3 linked regions of the Prochlorococcus marinus XMU1408 genome follow. The protein of the gene in region 1 binds, or shares a complex with, the protein of each later gene. Links are inferred from orthologs where the notes say so. Each region holds a gene or a part of one and is shown in the gene's direction. Other genes may lie near its edges. The genes, in order: DNJ73_RS01795, nuoH and DNJ73_RS01195.

Region 1 (4,640 bases):
ATGAAATTTGGTTATTTCAGACGCGTGTCAAGTTCAGCCTTCGAATCAAAGCGCTGAACTACAACAGGAGCTTTGCTTTCTCCAGCCTGAAAATACGTATCTGGTCTAGGAGTTCCAAAAGCGTCGTAGGCAAGCCCAGAAGACACAAATAGAAAACCTGCAACGAAGATCGCAGGAAGTGCTACCGCATGGATAATCCAATAGCGGACACTAGTAATGATCTCAAAAAACGGGCGTTCCCCGGTAGAGCCGGCAGCCATAGCCTCACTTAATCAGCTCAGTGATCTTATCAAGCGAAAATCAAAAGAATGGATCTCTGTTGCAAGCTGGTTACACAGAGTCACGGAAATCATCAAAATTTAATGATTTCAACCCTGCCATCTCAATAAATTCCCTCTTTCGCCAAATACAAATCCCTTTGTACTGACACTATTTAAATCGTCCATAAACAGAATTCTAATGAAATTTGTCGGCACAGAATCACCAACAGGGTCTTGTTCCCAAGTTTTCCCATCATCATTACTGATTAATAAAGTCCCATTTCCTCCTGCGGCCCAAATTGACTTAGCAGGATCCCAAGCAAGATCTTGATAGTTATAGCCATTAACTATTGGGATTATGGGCTTAGACCAAGCGTCAATATTATCTGAATCTTCATTAAATCTGATTTCAGCTCCTCTAGAAAGCATCCATAAATCTCCATTTGGCATTTCACCAACACTTTGTACTCTTTTACTACTTGCTCTCTGATGAGGACTCCAAGTCTCCCTATCTGAACTCAGAACTGAGAAAAAATTCCCAAGACTACTTACGCTGACATATCCTCCATTAGTTGTTCGTCTTAATTCTCTGATACCTCCAGATCCAGAAGTATCAACAACCAATGCTTCCCAGTTTGCACCTCCATCTGTAGTTTTATAAATTGCTCCCGCAGTGGTTGCCAATTCAGCAGAATCAAAATCAATTGTGGTAATCAAATAAGGGTCTCCTGGTAACTTATTTCCTAGATCGAGACGAGTCCAATTTTTTCCTCCGTCAGTTGTATGAAGAATTAAACCTGGTTGGCCTGCGATCCAGCCCTCTTGATCTTTGAAATCAATGCTTATCAAGCGAAAGTTACCTTCGCTAGGGATATCCAAATTCCTTTCATTCCAGGTAATTCCTCCATCATTTGTCTCCAGAATTAATCTATCTGTTCCAACTAGAAAACCATTTTTGTCATCAACAAAGTCAATATCTAGAGGATTTGCATCAGTATCAAGATCTACTGGTGACCATGGACTGGATGAACCCATAGATGCATTGCTAACAGTGCATCCGCTCAGAGCTACTCCAATTATTAAAGCAAGAGTCAAATTAATGAGATTAGAAAACAGACTTTTCATTTCAAGGAATAAAGAGAGAGAAAACAGGCAGCAGCTAAAGCCAGGCTTCCAAAAATTAGTACGTTTTTCTGGCCTGAAGGAAGTTTATTAAACCCAAAGCCATAAGTTAGGTTTTCTTCAAATCCACTAGGCTTTGATTTAGGTCCAATATCCTTGTATCCACCAAATCCTACTCGACAGACAGGGCATCTAAACTTCTCTTTATCTATATCCAGAAAAGCAGTTCCTGGCTTAATACTTAGCTTTTTTATGCCCTCATCAGGATCGTAAATAAAGCCACAGCTCATGCATTCGAAGCGATTGAATTTTGAATCAAATTCCATGGTTTTGTCATTTTGTTCTAATGAAAAAACTTGCTTTTGTTGTTCATCAGAATTCAAATTTTTCAAAGCATTTGATTCTGTTTTGATGTTTTCACTCACAGTTTTCACTTTCACATAAAACAACTCTATGGCACTAATCTAGAAAATGACTGTCAAACTGATATTGAAATCAGTAATTAGTTCATGTTTTCCCTACAGGGTTATGAGTATTTTTTAGGATTTCTTCTTATTTCAGGAGCAGTTCCTATTCTTGCTCTTACTACAAATAAACTCATAGCACCAAAAAGCAAAGCTGGGGAAAGGCAACTTACCTATGAATCAGGTATGGAGCCTATTGGAGGAGCATGGATACAATTTAATATTCGTTACTACATGTTTGCGCTTGTTTTCGTTATCTTTGACGTTGAAACGGTGTTCCTTTACCCATGGGCGGTTGCATTTCACAGACTTGGATTATTAGCATTCATAGAAGCACTTGTTTTTATCACAATACTGGTTGTGGCACTAGCATATGCATGGAGAAAAGGTGCCCTTGAATGGAGTTAAATCCCTTGAACAACTCTCCCGCAACCGAAACCGTAAGAAGTCTCAGAGAGGCTACATGTGGTCCAGTTGGCGCTCCATCAATAACGAATGATTTAAGCGAAAATATAATTCTCACGAGCCTTGAAGATCTTCATAACTGGGCAAGATTAAGCAGTTTATGGCCTCTTTTGTATGGAACTGCCTGCTGTTTTATTGAATTTGCCGCCCTAATTGGATCACGATTTGATTTTGATAGATTCGGATTAGTACCTAGAAGTTCTCCCAGACAAGCAGATCTACTAATAGTTGCTGGAACGGTCACAATGAAAATGGCACCTGCTCTTGTAAGACTTTATGAACAAATGCCTGATCCAAAATACGTAATTGCAATGGGAGCTTGCACAATTACTGGCGGAATGTTCAGTGCCGATTCGACTACAGCAGTAAGAGGTGTTGACAAATTAATTCCAGTTGATCTTTATCTTCCTGGATGCCCTCCTAGACCAGAGGCAATATTTGATGCTGTAATTAAATTAAGAAAAAAAGTTGCAAATGAATCAATATCAGAAAGGTCGAAAATAACTCAAACACATAGATACATAACTATTCCACATAAAATGAAAAGAGTTGATCCAAAAGTTAATGGCCAATATCTCAATGCAAAATCACAATTAATAGCCTTAAACCCTTCACTATCAGAAGAATTTGACCAGTCTCTTAAAGAGGTTCAAAAAATATCTGAAGAACTTTCAAGTAATTAATCACCCTTTTTAAATCCATGACAAAAGAATCTGAAATCATAGAAGACAAAAAAAACTCTGGTCCGGTAAGCGAATGGCTTTCTCAAAATGGATTTGAAAATATATCTCTCTCAGAGGACCATCTTGGTATTGAGGTTATTAAAGTCAATCCAACAAATCTTTTACCAATAGTTGAGGCGTTAAAAAATGATGGATTTAATTATCTTCAATGTCAAGGTGGATACGATGAAGGTCCTGGACTAGACATTGTTTGCTTTTATAACTTAATCGAAATGAATGAATTTAAACAAGATATTTCTCCTCGCGAAGTAAGATTAAAAGTATTTTTAAGTCGCAATGGTGACTTAACTGTTCCTAGCGTATATAGCCTTTTTAGAGGTGCAGATTGGCAAGAAAGAGAAACGTTTGACATGTATGGTGTAAATTTTAAGGGCCACCCACATCCAAAAAGACTTTTAATGCCTGAAGATTGGAAGGGATGGCCATTGAGAAAAGATTATATTCAGCCAGATTTTTATGAACTGCAAGATGCTTACTAAAATTATTTACCTCTTTTGTACCTCCGATAAAATCTCATTATTGCTAAAGCAAGACTTCTAGGATCATGTCGCAAAGTTGGAGTAGCTTTTGAGCCTTGAAGTGAAGCCAGATAAACCTTATAACCTCTTGCTAGAAGGTCATTCTTATTACATTTAACTGGTTCAGCTCCTTTTGACTTGTAGTAATCCAACAATGGTGAGGGTTGCAATTCGCCTTGAGCAAGAATTGAACTAAATATTTTTCTAGTGATTCCTCTGGTAGCTAATTGAGCCTCAATAGCTCTCACATGACCAGTTACATCAAGTCCATCAGTTTCTCCTGGCTGAGTCATCAAATTACATATATACAATTTGGGAGCATTGCTTCTTTCAATTGCTTCGACTATTTCAGGTACAAGTAAATTTGGAAGAATTGAAGTGTATAAACTTCCAGGGCCAATTAATATAATTTCTGCATTTTTTATAGCCTCTAGCGCTCTTGGCAAAGCTGGAGGTTGAGAAGGGTGGCAACCGATTCTTACTATTGGAAGTTGTGCTTTACCAATAGCTGATTCTCCATTTATCCGTTCACCATTTTCAAGCTCTGCCCATAATCGGACATCTACATTAGTTGCTGGTACAACTTGCCCCTGAACAGCAAGAACCCTACTCGAAGCAGTAATTGCTGTCTCTAAGCTTCCAGTTATTGCAGTTAAAGCAGAAAGAAAAAGGTTGCCAAAGCTATGTCCCTCAAGTCCACTTCCTGAAGAAAAGCGATACTGAAAAAGCCCCTTTATAAGTGGTTCTTCCGTTGCTAAGGCTGCCAAACAATTTCTTATGTCACCAGGAGGCTGAACACCAAGTTCTCTCCTGAGAACCCCGCTACTTCCTCCGTCGTCTGCGACAGTAACTATTGCTGTAATTCGACTGCTATATCTTTTTAAACCTTTTAATAATGAAGATAAACCTGTTCCACCACCTATAGCAACAATATTTGGACCTCTATTTAATCTTTGTTTAGCTCTTAATGCATCAACTAAAAAAGTATCTTTTTTTGTGCCTAAAGCTTGCTTAATTGATTCAAAACTTCTCCCTTGCCCCCAAATCAACAAAGATATTCCTATCAGA
Region 2 (4,806 bases), on another replicon or contig:
CAGAAATAATTTCAAAACAAATTAATTCAAACAACTCAATCTACTTTGCAAATGATGAAGGTAATCTTTTAATATCATCCAATCCTAATATCATACAATCTTCAATAGAAGAATTAGATAGCAATATAATAAATACAAAAAAAATGTATAAGAATATTCAATTAAAGGATAATCTTAAAGACGGATTGTTATTATTAGAAATGTCTCCAAAAAAGATTTTAAATCTTATTGGTCAAGAAGAAGATTTATTGAATATAAACAAGGTAGACAATTTACTATCTTCTTTAAATGTAGATAAAAATAAATTAAACTTAGAAGGAATATTAGCTTACAATGTTAAAACTAAAATGCCAGTTAAAGATATTAATTCTAATTTAATTGATATAAAAAAGGAATCTGAATTGCCTCAGAATTATATATTAGTTGACAATCCCAAGCAGTATTTCCAGAAAGATTCTGTCCATCCATATCAAAAGCTAATAGCCTCTATTATCAAAGAATCAACAACCTCAGATTATTCTGAGCTCTTAAAAATAATTCTTGAAAACTCTCAAGGAAATTTGATTTGGATAAATGATAAAGACTGGTTGATTTTAACTAGGAAATCTGATACGAAAAAGACAGAGATAGATGATATTCTAAAAAAAGAGAATTTTTTGAATTCAAATCTAGATTTTAAAAGCAGACAGCTAGAGATTTGGTCAAAAATAAGTACAAATGAAAATAATGCATATGAGCTAAAAGATAACATTGAGGCAATTGTCGAAGAAGATGACAAGACTTACATTTGGAGTCAAAACTTATCTTCTATATCAAATTTTGATAATACAAACTACCTCAAAAATTATTCAGATAATGAACAGAATACAAATGAATTTAATGATTTTGATGATGTCCTAAAAATTCATTTAGGGAAAGAAAAAACTAAAGAAATTTTAAATAGTTTCTATCCATATATCTTATTGAAAACTATGTTAGGAAACACACTAAATCCTCCTCAGGATATTGATATAGCCATTGCAGTACCTACAATTAATTATCCAGACTTCATTAAAGTTAAAATCAACTTAAAAACAAGTTGATAAAAAGTTTAAAGTGCTATATTAAAAATATAGTTTAATTCTATAAAATAAAGTTCAAGTTGAAAATTTTTCAATTGAACAGAAAATTGTTTTGCAGGAGCTAAAGCCATAGATAACGAAAAAAAGACAACTAATTTGGTTCTAAAACCAGGCTTGGAAGGGGTTCCAGTAACCAACTCAGGGATATGCGAAATAAATGGAACAGAAGGAAGGCTTAGCTACAGAGGTTATCCAATATCTGAGCTAGCCCAAAAAAGTAGTTTTTTAGAAACTGCATTTCTCTTGATCTGGGGAGAACTTCCCACTGAAAATGAGCTTGAGAAATTTGAAAAGGACGTTCAAATGCATAGACGAGTGAGCTTTAGAATTAGAGATATGCTCAAGTGTTTTCCAGAGTCTGGGCATCCTATGGATGCTCTTCAAGCAAGTGCTGCATCTTTGGGCCTCTTTTATTCTCGAAGAGCAATTGATGATCCAAAATATATCTACGACGCAGTTGTGAGGTTGATTGCAAAAATTCCAACTATGGTTGCTGCTTTCGAGCAAATAAGAAAAGGAGACGATCCAATTCAACCTCAAGATGATTTACCTTACTCTTCCAATTTCCTTTATATGCTCACCGAGAGGGAGCCAAGTCCTCTTGCAGCAAGAGTTTTCGACAGATGTTTAATTCTTCATGCCGAGCACAGTCTCAATGCAAGTACATTCAGCGCAAGAGTAACTGCAAGCACATTAACTGATCCTTATGCCGTCGTGGCTTCTGCCGTTGGGACATTAGCCGGTCCTCTTCATGGAGGGGCCAATGAAGATGTGATAGCAATGTTAGAAGAAATTGGAAGACCTGATGAAGCCTCTTCATTTCTCAATGATGCAATTGAAAAAAAAAGGAAAATCATGGGCTTTGGACACAGGGAGTATCGAGTCAAAGACCCTAGAGCAACAATTTTACAAGCCTTCGCAGAGGAACTTTTCTTGGAATTTGGTAAAGATGAAATGTATGAAGTAGCCAAAGCACTTGAAGAAGAGGCTATTTCCAAGCTGGGGCCAAAAGGTATATTCCCAAATGTTGACTTTTATTCCGGACTTGTTTACCGAAAGCTTGGTATTCCTCGAGATTTGTTTACACCTGTTTTTGCGATTTCCAGAGTTGCTGGTTGGTTGGCTCACTGGAGAGAGCAACTTGGAGCAAATAGAATTTTCAGACCATCACAAATTTATGAAGGAGCAAAAATTAGAAATTGGCAGCCTCTTGAGAGCAGATAATTTGAAATTTATTTTTTTCGAATTTTAAATTAATTCAAAATTACACTAACCTTATTATTAGATCAAATATCAGAAGTGAATTCAGGTATAGACCTTGAGATGAGTTTTACCCAAGGTGTTCAAAACCTTGGTTTATCTCATGAATTAGCACATCTTTTATGGATCCCTCTTCCAATGCTTTTAGTATTGGTTTCAGCTGTAATTGGGGTCTTAGTAACAGTTTGGCTTGAACGAAAAATTTCTGCAGCAGCTCAACAAAGAATTGGGCCTGAATATGCAGGTGCACTTGGAATTCTTCAGCCAATGGCTGACGGTTTGAAACTTTTAGTAAAAGAAGACATTATTCCCGCAAGGGCAGACAGCGTTCTTTTTACAGTTGGTCCAATATTAGTATTAGTTCCTGTAATTCTATCTTGGTTAATTGTTCCTTTTGGTCAAAATCTTTTAATAAGCAATGTAGGCATAGGAATCTTTTTATGGATTGCTCTAAGTAGTATTCAACCTATTGGTCTACTAATGAGTGGCTACTCTTCAAATAATAAATATTCTTTGCTAGGTGGACTTAGAGCTGCCGCTCAATCAATTAGTTATGAAATTCCATTAGCGCTAGCGGTGTTAGCAATAGTTATGATGAGCAATTCATTGAGTACTGTCGATATAGTTGAGCAACAAAATACTGCCGGTTTTCTTAGCTGGAACATATGGCGACAACCTGTAGGTTTTATAATTTTTTGGATCTGTGCATTAGCTGAATGCGAGAGACTACCTTTTGATTTACCTGAGGCAGAAGAAGAACTTGTAGCTGGTTATCAGACTGAGTATGCGGGTATGAAATTTGCTCTGTTTTACTTGGCTGGATACATAAATCTTGTTTTATCTGCATTACTTGTTTCCGTTCTCTACCTAGGAGGTTGGGGATTTCCTATCTCAATTGATTGGTTTTCATCTTTGATAGGTCTTTCAATTGATAATCCATTAGTTCAAATTATTGCTGCATCTCTTGGAATTGTAATGACAATTCTGAAGGCTTATTTACTGGTTTTTTTAGCAATTTTATTGAGATGGACTACTCCAAGAGTTCGAATTGATCAATTACTTGATTTAGGATGGAAGTTTCTTTTACCTATTTCATTGGTCAATTTACTTGTAACTGCTTCACTTAAATTGGCATTTCCGATGACATTTGGCGGATAATGGAAAAGCAACACACTAGCTAGGTTTTTTTAAGTAAAAGTACCTACATTTAATTGAAAAAAACTGTATAATGAGTATTGTAATTAGAGGCCGCCGGCAGCAAATTTAATATGCTTGGTTTCCTTGAAAAAGTTGCCGACTACACTAAAGAAGCCGTTAGTGCAGCGAAATATTTAGTTGATGGACTTGGCGTTACATTCGACCACATGCGTCGAAGACCTGTAACGGTTCAATATCCTTACGAAAAGCTAATTCCATCTGAGCGTTACAGAGGAAGGATTCATTATGAGTTTGACAAGTGCATTGCATGCGAGGTTTGCGTAAGGGTATGCCCAATCAATCTGCCAGTCGTTGATTGGGTAATGAATAAAGAAACCAAGAAAAAAGAATTGAGAAATTATTCTATTGACTTTGGTGCATGTATTTTTTGTGGAAATTGCGTTGAATATTGCCCTACAAATTGCTTGTCAATGACAGAAGAATATGAACTGTCTGCATTTGATAGACATAGCCTTAACTACGATAATGTTGCTCTTGGAAGACTACCAACAAGCGTAACTTCAGATCCATCAGTTCGTCCTCTCAGAGAATTACCCTATTTGCCAAAGGGCATAATGGACCCTCATGAATTACCCGCGAACCAACAAAGAGCAGGTAAGCTTCCAAGTCAGATTATAAAAGAACTGCAAGCAGAGAAATCAGAAGAAGAAGGTAATAATAATTCGTCGGATATGGTTCCAAATAAATTAAATTCTACTAACAAATGAATATCGCTTATTCAACAGAATTAATTTGCTTTCTAATTCTTAGTGCCGTCATAGTTTCTGGAAGTTTGGCAGTTGTTTTATTAGAAAATATTGTTTACTCAGCATTTTTATTAGGCGGAGTATTTATGGCTGTAGCAGGTTTATATCTTTTGCTAAATGCTAGTTTTGTCGCTGCAGCTCAAATTCTTGTATATGTAGGAGCTGTAAATGTTTTGATATTATTTGCAATTATGTTAGTTAATAATAAAGAAAAGTTAAAACCAATTAAAGGTCTTAGAACTAGAAAATTGATTTCTGGTGGGGTATGTGGTGGATTATTAATCCTATTATTGCGTGTTAGCATTACCACCAAATGGAACTTACCAGGGCCAGCCTCTATTGGTGAAGAAGCAACAGAAAGAATTGGAGAGCATTTATTTACTGATTACTTATTACCTTTTGAACTTGCTTCAATTTTGTTGTTAATGGCTATGATTGGAGCAATTGTGTTAGCAAGAAGA
Region 3 (4,806 bases), on another replicon or contig:
GCTCGATTTTACTCTTCTATCTTCTAGTGAATGAAAACTCATTACCATAAATAATCCATTCTCTAACAACCAGTTTGGAGCTTTTAAAAGTAAACTTTCGAGAGAGCCTAATTCATTATTCACAGCTATTCTTAAAGCCTGAAAAGTTCTTGTTGAGGGATGAATTCGACCATATCTTTGCTTGGGGGGGAAGCAGCCTGCAATTGCATAAGAAAGGTCTTGAGTTCCAGAGTATGGTCCATTTTCAGCTAGATCATTTTTTATTTTTCTTGCAATACGCCTAGATCGTTTTTCTTCGCCTAATTCATATATTAAATCAGCTAGATTTTGCTCAGAGAGAGTTTCAATAAGTTCGGCTGCACTTGAACCCTCTTTGGGATTCATACGCATATCTATTGGACCATTTAAACGAAAGCTAAAACCTCGTGAAGGCTCATCAAGTTGATGACTACTAACGCCAAGATCCGCTAGGACACAAATGGCTTGTTCGTGATGTGAAAAGTCTGCGAAGTTTGTAGAGATTATTTCTATTCTTGTTCCGAATTTAATTAATTTTTTTGATGCTGCTTTTATAGCCATTGGGTCTTGATCCAGCCCAATAATTTTGATTCCAGGGAAATTTTCGAGTATTTGAGCGGAATGTCCCCCGCCTCCAATGGTTGCATCAATAATTAATCCTTTTTTTGTTAATTCACTTGGTAATTCCTTTAATGATCGAATTATTTCTTTCCCCATTACAGGGATATGATTAAAGTTAGAACTTGAACTAATTGGCACTTCTTTCATAAGTTTTTACTAGTATCTAGACATTGCTTTGGTTGGGCCCAATGACGCAGCTTGAAACGCGTACTGAGCCAATGGTGGTCAACTTTGGGCCACATCATCCATCAATGCATGGGGTATTGCGATTAGTAGTAACCCTTGATGGAGAGGATGTTGTTGATTGTGAACCAGTTATTGGTTACTTGCATCGAGGGATGGAGAAAATTGCTGAGAATAGAACAAACGTTATGTTTGTTCCTTACGTGAGTCGCATGGATTATGCGGCTGGTATGTTTTATGAAGCCATTGTTGTTAATGCCCCTGAGCGTTTAGCAAATATAAAGGTACCCAAGAGAGCAAGTTATATCAGAGCGATAATGCTTGAGTTGAATAGGATCGCTAACCATTTGCTTTGGTTAGGTCCATTTTTGGCTGATGTCGGAGCTCAAACTCCTTTCTTTTATATTTTTAGAGAAAGAGAGATGATTTACGATTTATGGGAGGCTGCAACTGGTCAGAGATTGATTAATAATAATTATTTCCGTATTGGTGGCGTTGCATGTGATTTGCCTTGGGGTTGGTTAGAAAAATGCAAAGATTTTTGTGACTGGTTTGGTCCAAAAATTGATGAGTATGAAAAATTGATTACTAATAATCCTATTTTTCGTAGACGTATAGAAGGTTTAGGAGTTATAGGAAAAGAGCAAGCGATTAACTGGAGTCTTTCTGGCCCAATGCTTAGGGCGGCAGGTGTCCCGTGGGATTTGAGAAAGGTAGATCATTATGAATGCTATGACGATTTTGAATGGGATATTGCATGGGAGAAAGAGGGTGATTGTTATGCAAGATATAGAGTTCGTATTGAAGAAATGAGACAGTCATTAAAAATATTACGACAAGCTTGTGAGATGATTCCTGGGGGGCCAACAGAAAATCTTGAGGCACAAAGAACAGTTGAGGGAAAAAAAGGTGATTTATCGGGCTTTGATTATCAATATGTAGCCAAGAAAGTTGCACCGACTTTTAAGATTCCTAATGGTGAATTATATACACGCCTTGAGTCTGGAAAAGGAGAGATAGGAGTATTTATTCAAGGTAATAATGATGTAACCCCTTGGCGGTTTAAAATTAGAGCAGCTGACTCAAATAATTTGCAGATACTTCCTCACATACTGAAGGGAGCCAAGGTCGCTGATATAATGGCAATCTTAGGTTCGATTGATGTGATTATGGGTTCTGTTGATAGATAGGTTTTTGGACAAGCGTAATCCTAGAGAATGGTTATGTTTGAAACGAACAGTTCGTTTTGGTGAAACAGATGCTGCAGGTGTGGTTCACTTTCTTGAATTATTTAGATGGTGTCATGAAACTTGGGAAGAAAGTTTAGAAAAATATGGAATAGCTTTGAAAGATATTTTTCCTACAAACGAAATCAATACAAGCCAACTAGATGTAGCTTTACCAGTTGTTCATTGTGAAGCAAATTATTTTCAACCACTTTATGTTGGAGATACTATAAATATTGAACTTGAAACAGAGAAGATAAATGAGTCTTCATTCGTACTTCGATTTAAATTTAAAAAGAATGGAGAGCAAATCGGTTCGACAAATATAAAACATGTATCGATAAATCCAATTACTAGAAAAAAATGTGCATTATCTAAACAAATAAATTTGTGGCTTCATGAATCTAGTTCGAATTTTTAGTTAATAGGTTTATTAAAGGCTATCCAATCTTGCCATTTTTTTATTTCCCATTTTTTATTGATATTTCTTGAAAGTTTTGGACAATCGTACCAGTTCAGTGGTTTTTTGGATGGTTGCCAGTCTTCAATGAGATCATTCAGAAGTGAAATGATTGGATATCTGTTTAGTTCTTTCTCTTTGAATTTTGTTAAGGCAACTAAACGTTGTCCCCATTTCTTGTCACTAACTCCTAGTACAAAAATATCTTTAATTGGGATTTGATTTTTTGAGATTATTTTCATTAATTCCATTTCGATATCTTCTGGAAAAATCGTTTCACCGCCCGAATTTATAGCTGAATCTCTTCTACCTAGGATTTGTATTGCTTTTCTATTGTCGAGAGTGATGTATTGCGCTAGATCGCCTGCTTCCCACCATCCATATGAGTCTTTAATTGATTCGAATTTATTATTCTTCCATTTTGAAGTTGCAATTCTACTGGTTTTAATCTTAAGTGAATTTCTTTTGTTGATTTCTATCTCAACATCTTCGAGAGGGAACCCAACACTATTACTTCCATTTAAAAAGTCTTTAGGACTAAGGCAAGTCACCATTGCTACTGTTTCGGTGGCCCCATAACAAGGAGCTAGATTAATAGACTTTCTGCGTGCTTTTTCAGCAAGGTCTATAGGAATGGAAGCTCCTCCAACCCATATCACAGCAAGGGATTGAAGCCATTTCAAACCATCAGTATTATCTATCAAAGATAATAATTGAGTTGGAACTAGGGATGTAATTAATGGACGTCTATGTTTATTAGTTAATGCTTCACTAAATTGCTTAAGTTGAAGTGGTTTATGCATTATAGAATTTGAAATCCAGTAATACCCAGATCCCCAAGTCTGATGTCTCCACCAAGGCATGAAACCACTTATATGATGCAAAGGTAGTGAATTGAGAATGATGCATTCATTTGGCTTAAGGCCATGATTCTTTAACCACTTTCCGGTTGATAAAGCCGAATTAGTGAGATTTTTAAGTGATTGGAAACAAAGATTTGGCCCTCCAAGGCTGCCCCCGCTTGAAATGATTATTCCTTCTCCTTCAGGTAAGGTTGACGATGTGGGGATTTTCGTTTGATCTTTTGGAGGCGCTAGATACACCCAGTTATGCTTTTCAAAATTCTTTAAAATTTCTTTTGAACAGTCCAGGTTTTTTTCAGGAATACATTCTACAACTGCAATTTTGGTCATACGGCTTCCCAGACTAATTTCGGATTGTTGTTGAAGAGTGGGCCTTTTGGGCACCATCCAGGTGCAAGTCCAGGTGCACAAGGATTTCCCCCTTTGACTTGTCTGGCAGCGAGGTGATTAACCCACCTTCTCCCAATACCAGTTTCAAAAGCTGTGCTTATGACTGTTTGACTATCTTCTTGTTCTATTTCTTTTAACAGTAATCTCGGATCACCATCTAATGCAGGGCGACGTATTTGCCAACTTTTCCATGTTTTTCGTAAATATGGAAATTCAACCAAAGATTCATCTAGTGCGATTGGAATTTGAGTGGCCAATGAAAATAAACCTTCAATATCTTTTGATGGGAGTGGCTGTTCAATCCATTCCAAACGAGGTTCGTTTTTGAGTTCGTTAATCCATTCTTGTGCTTTTTGGCGACTCCAACCTCCATTTGGATCAATTCTAAGTTTAAAATTATTTGGTAAAATGTCTAAGATTTTTTGTAATATTTTTTCTTCCTTAAAGTTATTTTCTAGGTGAGATACCTTCCATTTTATTGTACAAGAACTTTTCTTCTCATTTGATTCATCTACATATTTACGTATTGACTCTAATGGATCAATATCTGTAGGTAAAAGATAAGCTGATTTTGCGACGTCAAAACCTTCAAGATTTATTTTCCTTTGAGTGAGACTTTCTAAATCGGCTAAGCAGGACCCTAATCCGAAAGCAAGTGCGCCTGGCAATTCAAATAAATAATTTTCTATTGAATCTTTTGTAGTTTGTTTCCCAATAAAATCAAGACTTTCGATACTTTTTTCTAATTCCTTTTTCTCAATAGGTGAAACTTCCCCCCATCCGCAATTTCCATTTGAGTCTTTTATTTGCAACAATAAACCTACCTTGTTATGAATAATTCCTTGCGAGGTTATTAATTTTCTTGTTAGTTGAAATGAAAATGGCTTGATATTAATTATTAATTTCATGATTCAATAAAATCAAAAATTAATTATAAAAAAATGAGGATATAGCAAAACCTATACTCAAGCATAAACCATTAATTGTCTGAAAGCGTAAAGCTAAAAACTTACTGTTTTTAATACGCTCAGGTTGGTTGTGATGT

Evidence for each region.
Region 2: the proteins of DNJ73_RS01795 (region 1) and nuoH are in contact, whole or in part, in a cryo-EM structure (PDB 6KHJ), measured with the Thermosynechococcus vestitus proteins. The link is inferred for Prochlorococcus marinus XMU1408 from one-to-one orthologs. Residues at the interface, in WP_126986108.1 of Thermosynechococcus vestitus: Gly6, Tyr7, Glu8, Tyr9, Phe10, Gly12, Phe13, Leu14, Ile16, Cys17, Ser18, Pro21, Ala24, Leu25, Ala27, Ser28, Leu31, Arg32, Pro33, Ser35, Arg40, Leu41, Thr42, Thr43, Tyr44, Glu45, Ile51, Gly53, Ala54, Trp55; in WP_126985484.1 of Thermosynechococcus vestitus: Gln8, Lys26, Trp29, Leu30, Pro33, Met34, Met37, Leu38, Leu83, Ile84, Phe85, Lys86, Glu87, Asp88, Val89, Leu90, Pro91, Ala92, Thr100, Ala104, Val107, Ile108, Phe111, Leu112, Tyr114, Ile115, Ile125, Ser126, Leu128, Phe133.
Region 3: the proteins of DNJ73_RS01795 (region 1) and DNJ73_RS01195 are in contact, whole or in part, in a cryo-EM structure (PDB 6ZJN), measured with the Thermus thermophilus proteins. The link is inferred for Prochlorococcus marinus XMU1408 from one-to-one orthologs. Residues at the interface, in WP_096411116.1 of Thermus thermophilus: Glu45, Ser46, Asn48, Pro50, Ala51, Gly52, Glu53; in WP_223903221.1 of Thermus thermophilus: Met26, Thr27, Asn29, Gly31, Pro32, His34.

Annotation. Positions count from the first base shown.
Region 1 is NZ_QJUE01000002.1:58,553-63,192, reverse strand. Bases 820-3,572 are described here. They hold DNJ73_RS01795 (NAD(P)H-quinone oxidoreductase subunit 3), read left to right. Parts: upstream 820-1,891; coding sequence 1,892-2,254; downstream 2,255-3,572. Other genes in these bases: yvcK (uridine diphosphate-N-acetylglucosamine-binding protein YvcK), read right to left, coding at 3,536-3,572; DNJ73_RS01785 (NAD(P)H-quinone oxidoreductase subunit J), read left to right, coding at 3,012-3,533; nuoB (NADH-quinone oxidoreductase subunit NuoB), read left to right, coding at 2,245-2,994; DNJ73_RS01800 (rubredoxin), read right to left, coding at 1,382-1,807; DNJ73_RS01805 (photosynthesis system II assembly factor Ycf48), read right to left, coding at 820-1,385. Outside these bases: psbE (cytochrome b559 subunit alpha), read right to left, coding at 12-260; more of DNJ73_RS01805, read right to left, coding at 369-819; more of yvcK, read right to left, coding at 3,573-4,640. UniProt on the Escherichia coli protein: NDH-1 shuttles electrons from NADH, via FMN and iron-sulfur (Fe-S) centers, to quinones in the respiratory chain. The immediate electron acceptor for the enzyme in this species is believed to be ubiquinone.
Region 2 is NZ_QJUE01000001.1:217,097-221,902, reverse strand. Bases 1,561-4,479 are described here. They hold nuoH (NADH-quinone oxidoreductase subunit NuoH), read left to right. Parts: upstream 1,561-2,420; coding sequence 2,421-3,539; downstream 3,540-4,479. Other genes in these bases: DNJ73_RS01120 (NADH-quinone oxidoreductase subunit J), read left to right, coding at 4,303-4,479; ndhI (NAD(P)H-quinone oxidoreductase subunit I), read left to right, coding at 3,650-4,306; DNJ73_RS01135 (citrate synthase), read left to right, coding at 1,561-2,345. Outside these bases: DNJ73_RS01140 (DUF3352 domain-containing protein), read left to right, coding at 1-1,082; more of DNJ73_RS01135, read left to right, coding at 1,218-1,560; more of DNJ73_RS01120, read left to right, coding at 4,480-4,806. UniProt on the Escherichia coli protein: NDH-1 shuttles electrons from NADH, via FMN and iron-sulfur (Fe-S) centers, to quinones in the respiratory chain. The immediate electron acceptor for the enzyme in this species is believed to be ubiquinone.
Region 3 is NZ_QJUE01000001.1:229,811-234,616, forward strand. What follows is about bases 1-2,919. They hold DNJ73_RS01195 (NAD(P)H-quinone oxidoreductase subunit H), read left to right. Parts: upstream 1-827; coding sequence 828-2,012; downstream 2,013-2,919. Other genes in these bases: rsmH (16S rRNA (cytosine(1402)-N(4))-methyltransferase RsmH), read right to left, coding at 1-786; DNJ73_RS01200 (acyl-CoA thioesterase), read left to right, coding at 2,017-2,469; DNJ73_RS01205 (AMP-binding protein), read right to left, coding at 2,466-2,919. Also shown: more of DNJ73_RS01205, read right to left, coding at 2,920-3,701; menC (o-succinylbenzoate synthase), read right to left, coding at 3,698-4,669; menA (2-carboxy-1,4-naphthoquinone phytyltransferase), read right to left, coding at 4,689-4,806.